DNA from 3 places in the Thalassospira sp. SN3W genome. Region 1 is predicted to be linked to each of the others. Evidence: riboswitches for the same ligand, from Rfam matches in the RefSeq annotation. Region 1 holds a riboswitch; each other region holds the start of a gene.
The links. Region 1 has a riboswitch for cobalamin ahead of cobU (bifunctional adenosylcobinamide kinase/adenosylcobinamide-phosphate guanylyltransferase). Riboswitches for the same ligand answer to the same signal wherever they lie in the genome.

Region 1 (5,281 bases):
GAAACCACCCGTTTCTGGGCCGATTTCGCGCGCCAGCATCCTCCGAATGGTGAAAGTTTCAGCGACGTTGTCGAACGGGTTGGGCCAATATTTGACCGGCTGACAAGATATTGGGCCGGGCGTGATATTGTCGCCGTTATTCACGGTGGGACGGTGCGCGCGGCCCTTGCCAATGCGCTCGGTCTGTCGCTTGAGGCGGCTTTATCATTTCATATCGATACGCTTGGCGTGACACGGATCGAACATATAAACGGCGTCGATCAGCCGGGCTGGCGGGTGACCGGTGTTAATCTGCGTTACTGATAAAAGGGGGGGGGGCTGGGCAGTACCCATCTGCCGATACCCTGTGGGGCTTGAATGACATGCCACACAGGGTATCAGTTTTCAGGCGGATTTCCGTTGATCGGTTTCCTGCGCATCGACAAGCGCATATTCCGACAAAAAGCGATCTACCATATCGGCAGAGACATCGTATCTGCCACAGATTGACGCGACATCGTCGAGATAGGCTTCGTAGTAGGGAATAGGCCGGCTGCGCGATTTGCCGCGAAGCTCGCTGATTTCCGTAAAGTCGGATGCAAATTCCGGTGCTTCGATAACCTGAATGATCGTGTCGTCGATGATGGCGGCGGGTTTGCCTTTGTATTTCTTACCACAGGCTGAAAGCATTTTGCTGGCGGTCGGGATGGATATCCCAGGCTGGCCCAGAAGCAGTGACATTTGATCTTCGTCGAAATCGTCATTTTCGAACAATTCCACGAGTTTCGTTAGGTCACGGACCAGAAGAGAAAGCGCATTTACGCGGATGCCACGCGCATGCGACCAAATGATGGTCGCGACAACACCACAGGTCGGACGGCTGGCATAAATGTTTCGAACATCACGACGCGCCAATGATATTTCACCATTTACAGCATGATGTTGCAGGAATTCGGGAAAGGATTGATCATTATAGCTCAATCTATCCAGCAGCCCGCGCCACATGTCTTCGCGTGATACGGTCTGCCAGGTTGTTGATTTCAGATTCCGAATTCGTTGAATTTGTTCATGAATTGCCATTTGATCAGCAAATTTCCAATTAACCCCAAGAAGTTTTTCCGAAACCCTTTGCGGTTTCGGCATCCGGACTTTGTTTGTTTTGTAATGTCCGGCGGTCACGCGGGCGGCTTTTGTCGGCTCTGATCCAACGTGACAAAATTATGTTCTCCTAAAGAATAACCGCCGACAAGCAGTCAATTCTTACAAATACTGACCTTATGGTTAGGTCGGAGTTTGGGCTTTGGTCGTGGGGGTAAAGCTGCTAGGTTCGGCGCTGCCGTTTGGTGATGGGAAACCGGTGTGATGCCGGTGCTGCCCCCGCAACTGTAACGGGTTGGGTGATCCGGGTGATGTGATGTCACAAGCCACCGGTAATGTTGATTTGCAGACAACATGCCGGGAAGGCGGATTGCTTTCATGCCCGCAGCCAGGAAACCAGCCATCGGTATCCCTGTTCGTAAGGATATGGGGTAACGCAATCCGGCCTCGGTGGGAGGTCAAAGCGAAGGAAGGCGGCTATGACCCATAATATGGCTGATAACAGCCAGTTTGCCGGGATCCATCTGATCCTTGGCGGTGCCAGATCGGGCAAAAGCCGGTTTGCCGAAAACCGGATCAACCATGCAGGCGGCGGTATTTATATCGCGACCGGCCGGGCATGGGACGAGGAAATGGCAAATCGCATCGAACTTCACAAATCATCGCGCGGCGAGATATGGCAAACGATTGAGGAACCGCTTGATCTTTTCGGTGTCCTGTCTGCCTGCAATCGCGACGGCAGCAAACCGGTACTGGTCGATTGCCTGACGCTTTGGCTGACCAATCTGATGCTGGAAGATCGCGATATCGAGGCCGAGTTTGACCGGCTTTGCGACCTTTTGCCGGAGCTGGATATCCCAGTTCTTCTGGTTTCGAACGAGGTCGGTTTCGGGATTGTGCCGGAAAATGCCATGGCGCGCAGCTTTCGCGATCATGCCGGACGATTGCATCAACGGATTGCCGAGCTTGCCGATCAGGTGACGCTTGTGGTTGCGGGCATTCCGATGTCGGTTAAATAGATCAGAATTCATAGATTTAAGGGTAATTGAATATGGCACAGCTTGGAAAAATTCCGGCAACAGTGATCACCGGTTTTCTTGGTGCAGGCAAAACCACGATGATCCGCAATATGCTGGAAAATGCCGGGGGTAAGCGGATTGCGCTGATCATCAACGAATTTGGTGATCTGGGCGTGGACCGCGAAGTGATAAATGGTTGTGGCATTTCGGGATGTGCCGAGGACGACGTTGTCGAACTTGCAAACGGTTGCATCTGTTGCACGGTGGCCGATGATTTCCTGCCGACCATCAAGGGCCTGATTGATCGCGACACGCCGCCTGATCATATCGTTATCGAAACATCAGGGTTGGCACTGCCAAAACCGTTGGTCAAGGCGTTCAACTGGCCGGAAATCCGTTCACGGGTCACGGTAGATGGTGTGGTGGCTGTTCTGGACGGGGCGGCATTGCGCGACGGGTTGTTTGCCCATGATCATTATGCGGTTCAGGCCCAACGCGAGGCGGATGATAATCTTGATCATGAAAGCCCGCTTGAGGAACTGTTTGAAGAGCAGCTTCATTGCGCCGATATGGTGGTTCTGAACAAAACCGATTTGCTGAGCGCTGCCGAAGTTGCCAAGGTCGAGGCAGATATCCGGGCCGAGCTGAAACGCCCATCGGTCAAGATCATCGCGACCGCGCATTCGAAGGTCGAAAATGCTGTTTTGCTGGGACTTGGAGCGGCGGCCGAAGACGATCTTGATAGCCGCCCCTCACATCATGACGATGGTCACGAACATGACCACGACGATTTTGAAAGCTTTGTCGTGTCACTTGACGCGGTTGACGATGCGGCCGTGCTTGAAAAACGCCTGATTGATGTCGTGCGTCAGTTCGATGTCCTGCGGATCAAGGGTTTTCTCGATATTCCCGGCAAGCCGATGCGCCAGGTTGTTCAGGGCGTTGGTGAGAGGTTCCAGCGTTATTTCGACCGGCCGTGGGCCGAAACCGAAACGCGCCGGTCGGAACTGGTGGTGATCGGCCTGCATGGCTTGGATCGCGGTGCCATCGAAGCGGCAATCAAGGCATCGTGACGTTTTGAAATTGTAAGATCATCCGGTCGACAACGTTGTGCGGGCGGATGATCTTGAACCAGCACACGATAAAAGAAACGGACATTTCCGATGCATCTGCTTGCCGCCCAGCCTGGACTTGTTACCGATGGAAGCGAAGCCGTCGATCTGGGGCAAAGCCCGGGCGATGTCGTTATCCTGTCGGCAGCAGAGTCCGAGCTTGCCTGTCTGGCCGGGGCGCAGGCGCGATTGCATTCAGCATTTGGCGACGCGACACCGTCGCTGCGATTGGCAAGTCTATTGCAGCTGGGTCACAACATGTCGGTCGATCTTTATGTCGAGGATGTTCTGACCGATGCCAAATTCATCATCGTGCGCATTCTGGGCGGGCGGGGATATTGGGAATACGGGATCGAACAGCTGGTCGAACTGGCCCGTCGCAACGACGTGCCGTTGGTACTGTTGCCAGGTGACGATCAACCCGATGCGGAACTGTTGTCGTTATCGACGGTAAAGGGTGCAACGTATCAGCAAATCTGGCGTTACCTGATCGAAGGTGGTCCGGGAAATGCTGAACATTTACTGCGTCTTATATATGAAAAATTGAACCCGTCTGTCAGTTGGGACTGGAAGCCGGCGGCACCATTGGTCAAGGCAGGCCTTTATTGGCCGGGGAAAATCACCGCAAATCTCGAAGAAATTGAACAGAATTGGAAACAAAATCATGCTGTTGTTCCGATCATCTTCTACCGTGCATTAATTCAGGCTGGTAATCTGGATGTAATTGATGCGCTGGTTGAGGAGTTGTTGGGTAATAGCCTCAATCCATTGCCTGTTTTTGTTGCCAGCCTCAAAGACCCGGTTGCGGCGGCCTTGGTTGAAGAATGGCTGGGGTCAACACGTGCGGATTTGATCCTGAACACCACCGGCTTCTCTCTTTCCGTTCCGGGTGTGGAACGAAAAGATGGGCCGTTTGATGTTGTCGATGCACCGGTTTTCCAGGTGGTGCTATCTGGCGGTGGTGAAGCATCGTGGCGGGATGGGGTGAACGGCCTTGCCGCGCGGGATATTGCGATGAATGTCGCACTTCCCGAAGTGGATGGCCGTATTTTATCGCGCGCCGTGTCGTTCAAGGGATCGGCGGGCAAGGATGCCCTGACCCAGATTGATCTGGTCAAATATATCCCGGTGCGCGATCGGGTGGCGTTTGTTGCCGAACTGGCGGCCAATTGGGTCAAATTGCGCAAGACGGATGCCCCGGTGCGCAAAGTTGCGATGATCATGGCCAATTATCCCAACAAGGATGCGCGCCTTGGCAATGGTGTGGGGCTTGATACACCGGCCGGGATGATTGAAACCCTTCGGGCGATGAAGGATGCCGGGTACAGGATTAATGAGCTGCCGGAAAATGGCGATGCCCTGATCGCGGCGGTCAAGGCCGGACCGACGAATGATTTCAAGTCGCTGGCGGATCGCACCGTTCGTGTGACGATCCCGGTTGCCGATTATCGCGCGGCATTTGCCGTCCTGCCCGCACGCATCCGTCAGCAGGTAACGGATGCCTGGGGAGAGCCGGAGAGTGATCCGTTTTATCTGCCAGATCGGTCGGCGATTGCCCTTTCGATCCTGCCGATGGGCAATGTTGTGGTTGGGCTGCAACCGGCACGCGGATACAATATCGATCCCCTTGAAAGCTATCATTCGCCCGATCTGGTGCCGCCGCATAACTATTTCGCGTTTTATATCTGGCTGCGCCATCATTTCGGGGCGCAGGCAGTCATTCATTTCGGCAAACACGGCAATATGGAATGGCTGCCGGGCAAGTCATTAGCGCTGTCGGAAGAATGCTTCCCCGAAGCCGTGTTTGGCCCGACACCGCATTTCTATCCCTTTATCGTCAATGATCCGGGGGAAGGCACACAGGCCAAGCGCCGTGCGCAGGCGGTGATCCTTGATCATCTGACCCCGCCTTTGACGCGAGCAGAGAGTTACGGACCCCTTAAGGATCTTGAGGCACTAGTTGATGAATATTACGACGCAGCAGCAGTTGATCCACGCAGATTGATCATCCTGAAGCGTGACATCCTTGAGCTTGCTATTCGCATCGGGCTTGACCGTGATTGCGGAATAGAG
Region 2 (5,281 bases), 1.2 Mb from region 1:
CAAACGCCATGGTGCGTACGGCCCCGATGGCCTCAAGTGCTGCACCACCCTTGACCAGCAGGCCGATCCTGGATGCACGGGCAAGGGCCGATGTCACCGCCGCCGGTGTGGAGATCACCAAGGCACAGGGGCAGCCGATCAGAAGCAGGGCCAGCCCGCGATAGATCCATTCTTCCCAGCCTTGCCCGAACAGAACCGGTGGAACAACGACCGTAAGGGCCGCAAGCGCCATGATGATTGGCGTATAGATACGAGCGAATTTGGCAACGAAGCGCTCGACCGGTGCCTTGTGCTTTTCGCTTTGTTCGACCAGCTCGATCACGCGATCCAGCATGGTTTGCCCGGCCACCCGGGCCACACGCAGGTGCACCGGTCGGTCGGTAACAATGGCACCGGCAAAAACCTCGCCCCCCGGTTCGGAGGTAACCGGAACGGATTCCCCGGTCAGGTGGCTGTTATCGATTTCAGCCGAGCCGACAGTCAGGATACCATCCGCCGGGATGCGTTCGCCGGGGCGGACTTCAACGATGTCGTCAAGCGTAAGCGCCGAGGGTGCAACCGTATCAAAGCCGCCACCAGATGGTGAAACCCGCCGCGCGGTCTCCGGGGCCAGTTTCATCAGCGATTTAACCCCGCTGCGCGCCCGCCCCGCGGCAATGCCTTCAAGGCTTTCGCCAATCGCAAACAGCAGGACGACCATACCGGCTTCAAGACTTTCGCCGATTGCAACCGCGCCAAGAACCGCGACACTCATCAATAGTTCGATGGAAAAGAATGCGCCGCTTGCCGCCAGACGGAACGCTGTTCTCATCACCGGCAATGCCGCGATGATCGAGGCAATGGACATGGCATAAGCATCGGTGGCCGGAACCAGCCAGCCGACCAATCCGCCTAGAACCAGCCAGATCGCTGCCCATGCAATTTCGTCCCCGGCTTCCGGCCAGGGGGCCAGTTTGCGCAGCAGGGATTTGTCATTGGCATCGGTATCTTGCGACGCGGCATTATCCGTCGCAGCCGGATTGGCAGAACCACAGGAACCGCCAGCGCAGCAAGCGGCTTCGGATGATTTCCCCGCCCCCGGAATTACCTTTTCCTTTGCCGGATAACCCAATTTGGTCAGCATGGTGCTGATATCGGAACGCGTTTCGGCACTATCATTGCGAAGGCCCAACGTGACCGTTTCACGCATCATCGACACATCTACACATTGCACGCCATCACGTTTGGAAAGCGCGGTTTCGATTTTCGCCACACAGGACCCGCAATCCATGCCCGATACGGCCCACTGGTGATGCGAAATGCCGTCACGATGACGGGCCAGCACATCATCAACAGTGCCCTGGTCCTCGACACTCAGTTCGGATTGCGCGTGCAAGCCATCGGCGGCGGCAACAAAGCTTTGCCCGGGCACAGCAACGTTGAGCGACGCAATCAGCGATGACTTGCAGCTTTCACAATTTCCAATGGCCGGGAACTGATCCCATTTTACGATGACGGACATTCTGGACCTCGCCAACATTCAAATTTATATTCATGTATTATATTCAAATAACAATTCATATGTTAGCGAGTCAAGAACATTCAAACCATGATTTGAATATTATCACACACAATGCCAGACGCCCCGAAAAAGTTGATGAATTACGCCGGCACTGCGACCATAGTGACCACCCGATTTAAGAACCAAGGCCAACCGCCGCATGCCTCGTATTGTCATTTGCAAAACCTGCCAACCAGCACCTGATGCTGATCCGGACCCAAAGATGGATTTTGTCGATGCGGATGGTTTTGTGCGGCAGTTAGGCACGGCACTTGATCAGGCGGAATTGCCCGAAACGTTTGAAATCACGCAGGTTGACTGCATGGGATCATGCAGCGACCCGACATCGGTTGCACTTCAGGGAACCGGGCGGGCAAGTTATCTTTTTGCCGGATTATCGGCACATCGTGATATTGACGATATCATTGCCACCTGCCGGGAATATCTGAACGCCCCGGATGGATGGATCGAAGACGCACGCGGCTGCGGACGTCTTCGATTTTGCCTTAAGGCCCGTATCCCGGCCCTGTGATTATGGCGCAACCGAAACAGTCATGACCTGACGCAGTGGCTTATCGCCAACGGCAAGCTGGCTATGGTCATTGGCCGTAAGGGTCACGATAACCTCATTATCGCCCGCTGGAAGGTCTGCGATATGAAGCCACGGGCCATACAGGCGGGCGATCTTGGTGCCGTTAACATAGACATGAGCATGCCCCTCGCCCGGGATATGGGGACTGCTGGCATGTTCGGGGGCAAAACGGAAATTCTGCACCAAGAGATGCAGGTTCCAGCCACTGACCGGATCGGGCGCAATGGCAACATCAAGGCTTGGCGCATCGACGGCATCGGGCAGTGAAATGACGGCATCATGGCTGGCATGGGCACCGTTGACATTCATCGTGTCATGCGTATCACCATGGGCACTTTCCCCATGCGCGCGCGGATCGGAATGGTCATGGCCATCAAGGGTGATGCCATTGCCCGCCGCCACCAGAAAGCCAATCCCGCCGCCAAAAACAAGCCCGATCCCGAAAAGAGCAAGTGAACGTGGCATTTCGTTTATCCAGACAAATCAATGAAAGAAAACAGGCGCGGAATATACCGCGCCTGATCAATGTGATTGCGTTTTACGCTTCCCGGTCGGCTTCACGCCGCCAGAAATGCCCGGCAAACAGCCCGGTCAACACCCAGGCTACCGCCCCGATACCAAAGGCACGCGCAGCAAACAGCGCCCCGAGTTCGGTCGGCACGGGACCGCTGAACTGATCGGGTTCCGGCGCACCGATAACATGCGGCGCCAGAAGCAGAACAACCGCCGCCCCCCACGCCAGCCAGTTCCGGCCAAAGGCGATCAGCCAAACCGCAAGTGCCGCGGTTGCCACCGTCGCAAACCACCAGATTTGCCGTTCATAGACATCGGCCGCAGCAACACCGGGCACCTCTGGCGCCAAGGTGAAGCCCGGCGCAAAATGCACGATGACAAACCCTGCAATGCCCCAGATGATGCCACTGCGCGCAGTCACCACATGACCACGATTTTCGGCAAAGGCCATGGCCGCGATCAGGATCAGTGCATAGCCGGTATAGACCAGCATGGTGAACAGGATGCTTAGCCCGTCACGCAGCGGATCAATCCCACCGACATCCTGATGCGCGCTAACCGCGTCACCGCCGAAATGCACAAGGGCACCGGTTTCATACAGCTCCGCATGCAGCAAAACGGGCTGCACAAAATACAGCTGTAGCAGGGCCGCAATAAGCCCCGCTGCAGCACCAGCGAACAACGCGCTGGTTACTATGCGTGTGAACATGACTTAGTGGCAGGGAAAGCCGGTCGCGTGGCGCACATCGTGTGCCGCGTCATGAAGCAGGTCCGCCTGAACGTGGCCGGTCACAAAGACAATCGCCATGCCGAAAACGGCACAGGCAAGGATCGGCAGAAGAACGGATTTTTTCGAAACGGCAAATGCCGCGGTCTGCGTGGTCATAGAAATCTCCTTTGCTGTCACACCCGACAGTCGGTTCGGGTCCATGCCTGGCAGGTCTCCTGGCTTGCGGGTCTTCATGCGTCGCCGACCTTCCCTGCTTTCGCAAGTGGTATGATGGCGGGCACTCGTCGCATACAGTCGCGGGGGCGGCTTTGGCTTTGACCGTCAAACAGACGGCTTTCCAAATTCCCTCTTCGTTTCCCAACCCCGAGCAGAGCGGGAAAAACCAAGCCATTCGTTTATGACGGTAATTTTGCGCAAGTGCAATGTGAAAACCACGCAGGCCGGGTGATCATTCGACGAACATATTCGCCCGATTGTCGATCTGCGACTGGAATGCCCGCAAAGATCAGTGCGGGGGTGGCTTAGTCGTGTGTGACGTGGGCAAAGACATCTCGAACAACACGGGAAATATGTTCGTCATCAATCTGATAGAAGATATGACGCCCGTTGCGCTCGGAGGCCAGAATGCGCTGATCGCGCAACTGACGCAGATGATGGCTGGTAAGCGACTGCGACATGCCCGATGCCTCGGCCAGTTCGCCAACGGTTTGCGGTTTTTCCATGCAGCGCAGAACAAGCTGCAACCGCCCGGCATCCCCCAAAAGCGCAAAGATTTTCGCTGCTGCCTCGATATCGGGCAGCGACAGGTTATGACCGGTGGCGCGCGACGCATCACGCGTTACGGCTTCCCCCTGTTCGGTGGAAAGTCCAAGGCGTGCGGCAGTATCGCATTCCTGACAACCGTCACCATCATTATTGGCGCTGACCACGACCGGGCGGGCCGGTGTGATTTCGACTTTACGGGATTTTGCTTTGCTTTGTGACATGCCACTATTTTCCACGCCCTGCATCGCTTGGCAAGGGGACTTGATGTTTGCGTGCATGGAACTCCGCCACGCAGGGAACGTTACAGGTATGACACATCGTCGAAAGTGCCCACCAGAACAAGGAGACACACCGATGCAAGAGCAAACAGCACTCGACATTTTTAATCTGCGTCAGTCCCACGACAGCTGGGAACGGAATGTTGCCGGTTACTGCGCGAAAAACGAGATGCAGGTCGGCAACCTGCCCAAAGAGGTAACCGGCCCCTATAACGAGATGAATGAGGCGTGGGAAAAGCTTAAGGCCGAAGGCGATGCCGCAAGCAACGCCACCGCAGAGCAGTTCCACAAGGCGACCGCAAATCTTGAAAAAGCATGGAACGATATGATTGGCAGGTAAATTGCCGGTTTTATGCCCTTTATAGAGAATGCCCCAAAATCGCCTTTTCATTGCAAATCGATGACATGATTACGCGCCAGATTGAAACTGTCTGGAAAAGCAAAAGGAGGCTCCCATGACAGCCCGTCCCCTTCCGGAGCATGCCAAGCTCCATCAGGAATTCAAGGATTGGGAATTCGGCCTTACAGCCCATTGCAAGGAATCCGAAGCCGGGCTTGAACAATTGCCAAGCGAGGTTGTTCAGGCGTGGGATGACATGGATGCCGCCTGGAGCGAGATCAAAGATCATAGCGGTGATATCCCGCAAGAATCCCTGCAGCGTTTTCGTGAAGCCAAACAACGTTTGCAAGGTGCGTGGGACGCGATGATCTCTTCCAAACGGCATTAACGACGCCGCGCTGGAAGCAGCCAGACTTTTTCGTCTCCCTCTCTTCCCTGGCGGGTTTTCCTCCCCTCCCCGCCATTCCTTCTGCAGCCGGGCGTTTCAACCGCCCCGGCTGCATTTTTTTGTCTGCATTTTGGC
Region 3 (5,281 bases), 660 kb from region 1:
GGGTCGTCAGAATATCGGCAGGACTGCCGATCCCCACCAGTTCCCCGTCACGCATCATGGCAATCCGGTCGCAATACATCGCGGCATGGTTCAGATCGTGCAGGGCCGCCACCACGGTAACCGACAATTCACGCACCAGCTCCAGCAATCCAAGCTGATGACGGATATCCAGATGGTTTGTCGGCTCGTCCAGCAGAAGGAATTTTGGTTCCTGCGCCAGCGCGCGCGCGATATGAACCCGCTGCTTCTCACCGCCCGAAAGCGTATGCCAGAACCGGTCAGCCAGATGGGTCATGTCGACATCGCCGAGCGCACGTTCCACAATCGCATCGTCGCGTTCCGACCAAGGCGACAGCATGCTGAGATAAGGTGTGCGTCCCAGTGCCACCGCCTCGCGCGCGGTCAGGCGGTCGGTGGTGTCGGCCTGCTGTTCGACAAAGCCGATCTGCCGGGCCAGTTTGCGACGGCCATGCTTTTTCATGTCCTGCCCTGCCAGTATTGCACGCCCCTGATCAGGTGGACGAATACCGGCCAAAACCGACATCAAACTTGTTTTGCCCGATCCATTCGGCCCGATCAGGCCAAGGAACTCGCCCGGTTCAACCCGGAGGGAGACATTTTTGATGATCTTGCGAAAACCGGCAGACCAGACGATATCGCGCAGTTCCAGGGTCATCGCAAAATCCTTCCGTGACACAGGATCAGGGCAAAGGCCGGGGCCCCGACAAGGGCAGTGATCACCCCGATTGGCAAAACCTGCCCCGGAACGATCACGCGTGAGATGACATCGGCACAGACCAGAAACAGTGCGCCAATCAATGCCGATAGCGGTAATAGCAGCCCATGGCGCGTTCCGACAAAAAAGCGCGCCGCATGCGGGATCACGAGCCCGACAAAGCCGATGGAACCAACGATACTGACCATTACCGCGGTCATCATCGCGGCTGCGGCAATCAGGATCGCATAAACCCGCCTGACCGGAACACCAAGCGATGCGGCGGATTCCCTACCAAATGTAAAGGCATCAAGTGCGCGTGCATGCCAAAGACACACGACAAGCCCGACAAGAGCCACGGGTAAAGCCAGCCACACATCGGGCCAGCGCACGCCGCTAAGATTGCCCAGAAGCCAGAACATGATGCCGCGCGCCTGCTCGGCACTAGCCGATTTGGTGACAATGAAGGATGTCAGGGCATTGAACATCTGCGATCCGGCAATCCCGGCCAGAATGATCGCACCCGTACCGCGCCCGGCCTGTAACGCCAGAAGGGTCACAAAGGCGAATGCCGCCACTGCGCCGATAAATGCACCAAGTGACAGCGAAAGCATCCCGGCCCCAAGACCTAGGATCACGATGCTGACCGCACCGGTCGATGCCCCGGCCGAAATGCCGAGCAGATAGGGATCGGCAAGACTGTTGCGCAAAAGCGCCTGCAGGACCGCACCGGAAACGGCCAAGGCCGCCCCGCAACTTGCGGCAACGATGGCGCGGCTCAGCCGATAGTTCCAGATTATACCGGCATCAATCGCATCCACCGGATACCCGGCATCCCACAAATGATTGGCAATCGTATTGATCACCGTGCCCACCGGGATCGCTGTTTCGCCCACCGATGCGGCAACCGCCAGAACCGCTGCCAGCAACATCAGCGCGGCAAATGCCACGCTGATGCGTTTGATGAAAACAGGGCTGGAAATGATATTCCCGATCATTGGCCCGATCACTGGGTTGCCTCGAACGCCTCGATTGCCTTGGCCAGCGTTTCAATGCCGTCGATTGTCCGCATGGTCGGGTTCATCGACTGGGCATCCATGACGACGATATTTCCGCTTTTGACCGCATTCATCTGACGGGTTACCGGATCGGATTTCAGGAACTGCATTTTAAGTTCCCAGTCATCGGCCGGAAAACGACGACGATCCATTTTGCCAATCACAATGATATCGGGATTGGTCCGTACGATGGTTTCCCACCCGGCTGTGGGCCATTCATCATCACTGTCGATGACATTCTCCACACCAAGGATCGACATGACATAGGCCGGTGCGCCTTTCTGCCCGGCAACAAACGGATCAACATCGATTTCAGCACTGGAGAACCAGAACAGTGCCGAAATTCCCTTGCCATTCACGGCGGCGACTTTTTCGCGCGCAGCCTGTTCGCGGGCTTTGAAATCGGCAATCAGATCTGCGCCGCGTTCCTCGACATCGAAGATTTTCGAAAGGTCGGCTATCCCCTGATAGATCTGATCCATCGAAAAGGCATCAATCCGCGTTCCGTCACCGCCCGTGGTGTTGTCCTTACCGACGCAATCGGCTGGTGCGGTATAGACCGGGATTGAAAGTTCAGCAAACTGGTCAATCGTTCCGACCTTGCCATTCGGGCCGATATGCCATTGGAACTGGGTTGTGACCAAATCGGGTTTCTGGCCGACCACACTTTCAAAGCTGGGATCGTTGTCGGCAAGCCGCGGAATGGTGGCGTTGACGTCGCGAAACTGTTCCTGCACCGGGCCAAGCCATACGGCCGTTCCGACCACCCTGTCCGCCAGTCCCAGAAGATAAAGCAGTTCAGTGCTGCTTTGGCCAAGCGATACGGCACGGTTCGGAGCCTGATCAAAGGTCAGGGTTCGACCACAATTTTCCAATGTAAGCGGATATTCCGTGGCAGATGCGTATTGTGCGAAAGAAGCCAGTCCTGCAGCAAACACCCCGACTGCAAAAACCTTTTTGTTCAGTTCAATCACTTTGCGTCCTTTCATGGATATGCTGATCGGGAATTTCATTTCCCGACCGGACATACCAAACCAATAAATGTTATGTTATAACATAACATCAAAGTTACTATGGTCAAGGGACTGGCTAAAGTGCTGAAAAATGGCGGGAAATGCCGGGATCCAAGGGCGGTCCAATGGCTTTCAGCCCGCCCGGAACGGTGACATATACCGACATCCTCCGGGGCACCCCGCCCGGTCCGTCGTATTCATGTCAGCAGGTCTCCTGGCTCGCGGGTCGTTGTGTTTTCCTGCCTTCCCGGGAAATATCCCAGTGGCTTTCAGAAGGAAACACTCACCGCCTACAGTTGCGGGGGCAGCTTCGGTTAACCGTCTTCACGGACGGCTTCGAATTCCCTTTATCCTTATCGGATACTGACATCTATCGGTGTCACATAGTCACGAAGGCCGGTCAAGCCAATTGCGAATAAATCGCAATGATTACAATTTTCAATAGGCGTTCGCCGCCGCCGTGCCATCGCCGCCCAGCCGCCCAAGGATCGCCGAGACATCGCGCATCGGTGGCGCGCCAAACATGCGGGCATATTCACGGCTGAACTGTGATGCGCTTTCATATCCGACTTCATAGGCCGCGGTTGCCGCATCCTTCATTTCGGTCAGCATCATCTGGCGCGCCATCGTCAGGCGAAGGCGTTTCTGATACTGAAGCGGGCTCATGGAGGTTACCTGTTTGAAATGATGATGGAAGGAAGACGGACTCATATTCGCCTGTGCCGCCAGATCATCGACCCGAAGCGGTGCGGCAAAATCGTCCTTCATAAGCCGGATGATCTTGGAAATGCGCTGCATGTTGCTGCCGCCCATGCCGATTTGCGCAATCCTGGCCCCCTGAAGGCCGCGCAGAAGGCGATAATGCACTTCGCGCAGAAGCATCGGTGCCATCACCGAAATATCGTCTTTCTCATCACACAGGCGCAACAGGCGCATCACGGCATCCAGCAAGGTATCGCTGGCGTTATCGACATGAAGCCCGCAATCGCTTTCGGATGCCGAGCCGACCTGAAGATCAATCTGGGTGACAAGATCGCCCAACATCTGACCATCCAGTTCAATCGACAAACTGCGATACGGAAGTGCTGCACTGGCATTTGTCACACAGCCGACAATCGGCAGGTCGACCGACGCCACCAGATACTTTCCGGGCGCATAACTGAAAACCGCCTCGCCCAGAGTGACCTCTTTGGCACCTGACGCGATAATGCAAAGGCATGGCTTGTAGATTGTCGGAACTTTCATCGACGGCCCGGTCGCACGATACAGATGCACCGCCTTCACCGGCGTCTCGGCAACACCTTCGCCTTCGCAGTATCTGTCAATCAGTTCAGACATCTCTTCAAACACAGGCATCACCAAACTCCTTTGTTTCTCTAATATGAACTATAGCAACCAGAACCATCCTGAAAAGCGGTTTTCACCCTGCCTGGAGAATCAGGCAATTGATCAAGAGTTCTGTGTATTCATCAGGCAACCATTTGCAATCACAGTAAGCGCCATGATCCAGACAAGGAGGATGTCATGTCGCTTATGTCCAGCAATGTTGAAAACAAGGTTGTCGTCATTACCGGTGCCAGCAGCGGAATTGGCGAGGCCACGGCAAAACTTCTGGCCGAAAACGGTGCAAAGGTCGTTCTTGCGGCCCGACGCACGGCAAAGCTTCATTCCATCGTCGCCGAAATCGAGGCCGAAGGCGGCACCGCCACATGTCGCGCGGTTGATGTCACCGATGCCGACGACGTCGAAGCACTGATCTATTTCGCCAAAAACACCTATGGCCGCGTTGATGTGATCTTCAACAATGCCGGTGTCATGCCCCTGTCGCCGCTTGCCGAACTGAAAATTGACGAGTGGAACAAGATGATCGACGTCAATATTCGCGGCGTCCTGAATGGCATTGCCGCCGGTCTGCCATTGTTCAAGGAACAGGGTAGCGGCCACATCATCAATACCGCATCCATTGGCGCACATCTGGTATCCCCGACTGCCGCCGTTTACTGCGCCACGAAATATGCCGTCTGGGCGATTTCCGATGGCCTGCGTCAGGAAAGCCGCGATATCCGCGTCACCACCATTTCGCCGGGCGTTACCGAAACAGAACTTGGCAACGACATTACCGATGACAATGCCAAAGGGTTTCTCGGTGAACTGCGCAAAACCGCACTCAGTCCGATTTCCATTGCATGGTCGGTGCTTTACGCAATCGCCCAGCCCGAAAGCGTCGATGTCAACGAGATCATCGTGCGCCCGACCGCATCGGCATATTGATCCGTAACGCCCAAGGAGGCCCACATGGCACGTCATATGTTTGCGTCTTCTATCGCCAGTCTTCTGATGCTGTTTTCCAGCACCGCCACCGCACAGGAGGAAACCGTCATGTCCGGAACCACATCGAACGACCCGCATCCCTATGTTGGCATGTGGGTCACGGCTGATGGCAATATCCGTCAGGAATTGCTGGCCAACGGACGTTATGACGAGGCGCGCGGCAA

Region 2: it holds a riboswitch for cobalamin, as region 1 does, so the genes downstream of both, P8T57_RS15035 (CbtB domain-containing protein) here and cobU (bifunctional adenosylcobinamide kinase/adenosylcobinamide-phosphate guanylyltransferase) in region 1, are expected to answer to the same signal.
Region 3: it holds a riboswitch for cobalamin, as region 1 does, so the genes downstream of both, P8T57_RS12505 (ABC transporter substrate-binding protein) here and cobU (bifunctional adenosylcobinamide kinase/adenosylcobinamide-phosphate guanylyltransferase) in region 1, are expected to answer to the same signal.

Annotation. Positions count from the first base shown of each region.
Region 1 covers NZ_CP121124.1:2,117,868-2,123,148, forward strand. Annotated here, with positions in the region: gene P8T57_RS09495 (histidine phosphatase family protein) at 1-303, shown strand, start outside; gene P8T57_RS09500 (hypothetical protein) at 385-960, opposite strand; cobalamin riboswitch at 1,273-1,497, shown strand; gene cobU (bifunctional adenosylcobinamide kinase/adenosylcobinamide-phosphate guanylyltransferase) at 1,557-2,096, shown strand; gene cobW (cobalamin biosynthesis protein CobW) at 2,129-3,169, shown strand; gene cobN (cobaltochelatase subunit CobN) at 3,260-5,281, shown strand, end outside.
Region 2 covers NZ_CP121124.1:3,310,310-3,315,590, reverse strand. Annotated here, with positions in the region: gene P8T57_RS15055 (heavy metal translocating P-type ATPase) at 1-1,501, opposite strand, end outside; gene P8T57_RS15050 (DUF1636 domain-containing protein) at 1,701-2,072, shown strand; gene P8T57_RS15045 (hypothetical protein) at 2,073-2,597, opposite strand; gene P8T57_RS15040 (CbtA family protein) at 2,671-3,354, opposite strand; gene P8T57_RS15035 (CbtB domain-containing protein) at 3,358-3,531, opposite strand; cobalamin riboswitch at 3,563-3,777, opposite strand; gene P8T57_RS15030 (metalloregulator ArsR/SmtB family transcription factor) at 3,897-4,361, opposite strand; gene P8T57_RS15025 (hypothetical protein) at 4,495-4,758, shown strand; gene P8T57_RS15020 (hypothetical protein) at 4,874-5,146, shown strand.
Region 3 covers NZ_CP121124.1:2,779,751-2,785,031, reverse strand. Annotated here, with positions in the region: gene P8T57_RS12515 (ABC transporter ATP-binding protein) at 1-676, opposite strand, end outside; gene P8T57_RS12510 (iron ABC transporter permease) at 673-1,713, opposite strand; gene P8T57_RS12505 (ABC transporter substrate-binding protein) at 1,722-2,762, opposite strand; cobalamin riboswitch at 2,973-3,169, opposite strand; gene P8T57_RS12500 (AraC family transcriptional regulator) at 3,225-4,142, opposite strand; gene P8T57_RS12495 (SDR family oxidoreductase) at 4,311-5,057, shown strand; gene P8T57_RS12490 (Atu4866 domain-containing protein) at 5,082-5,281, shown strand, end outside.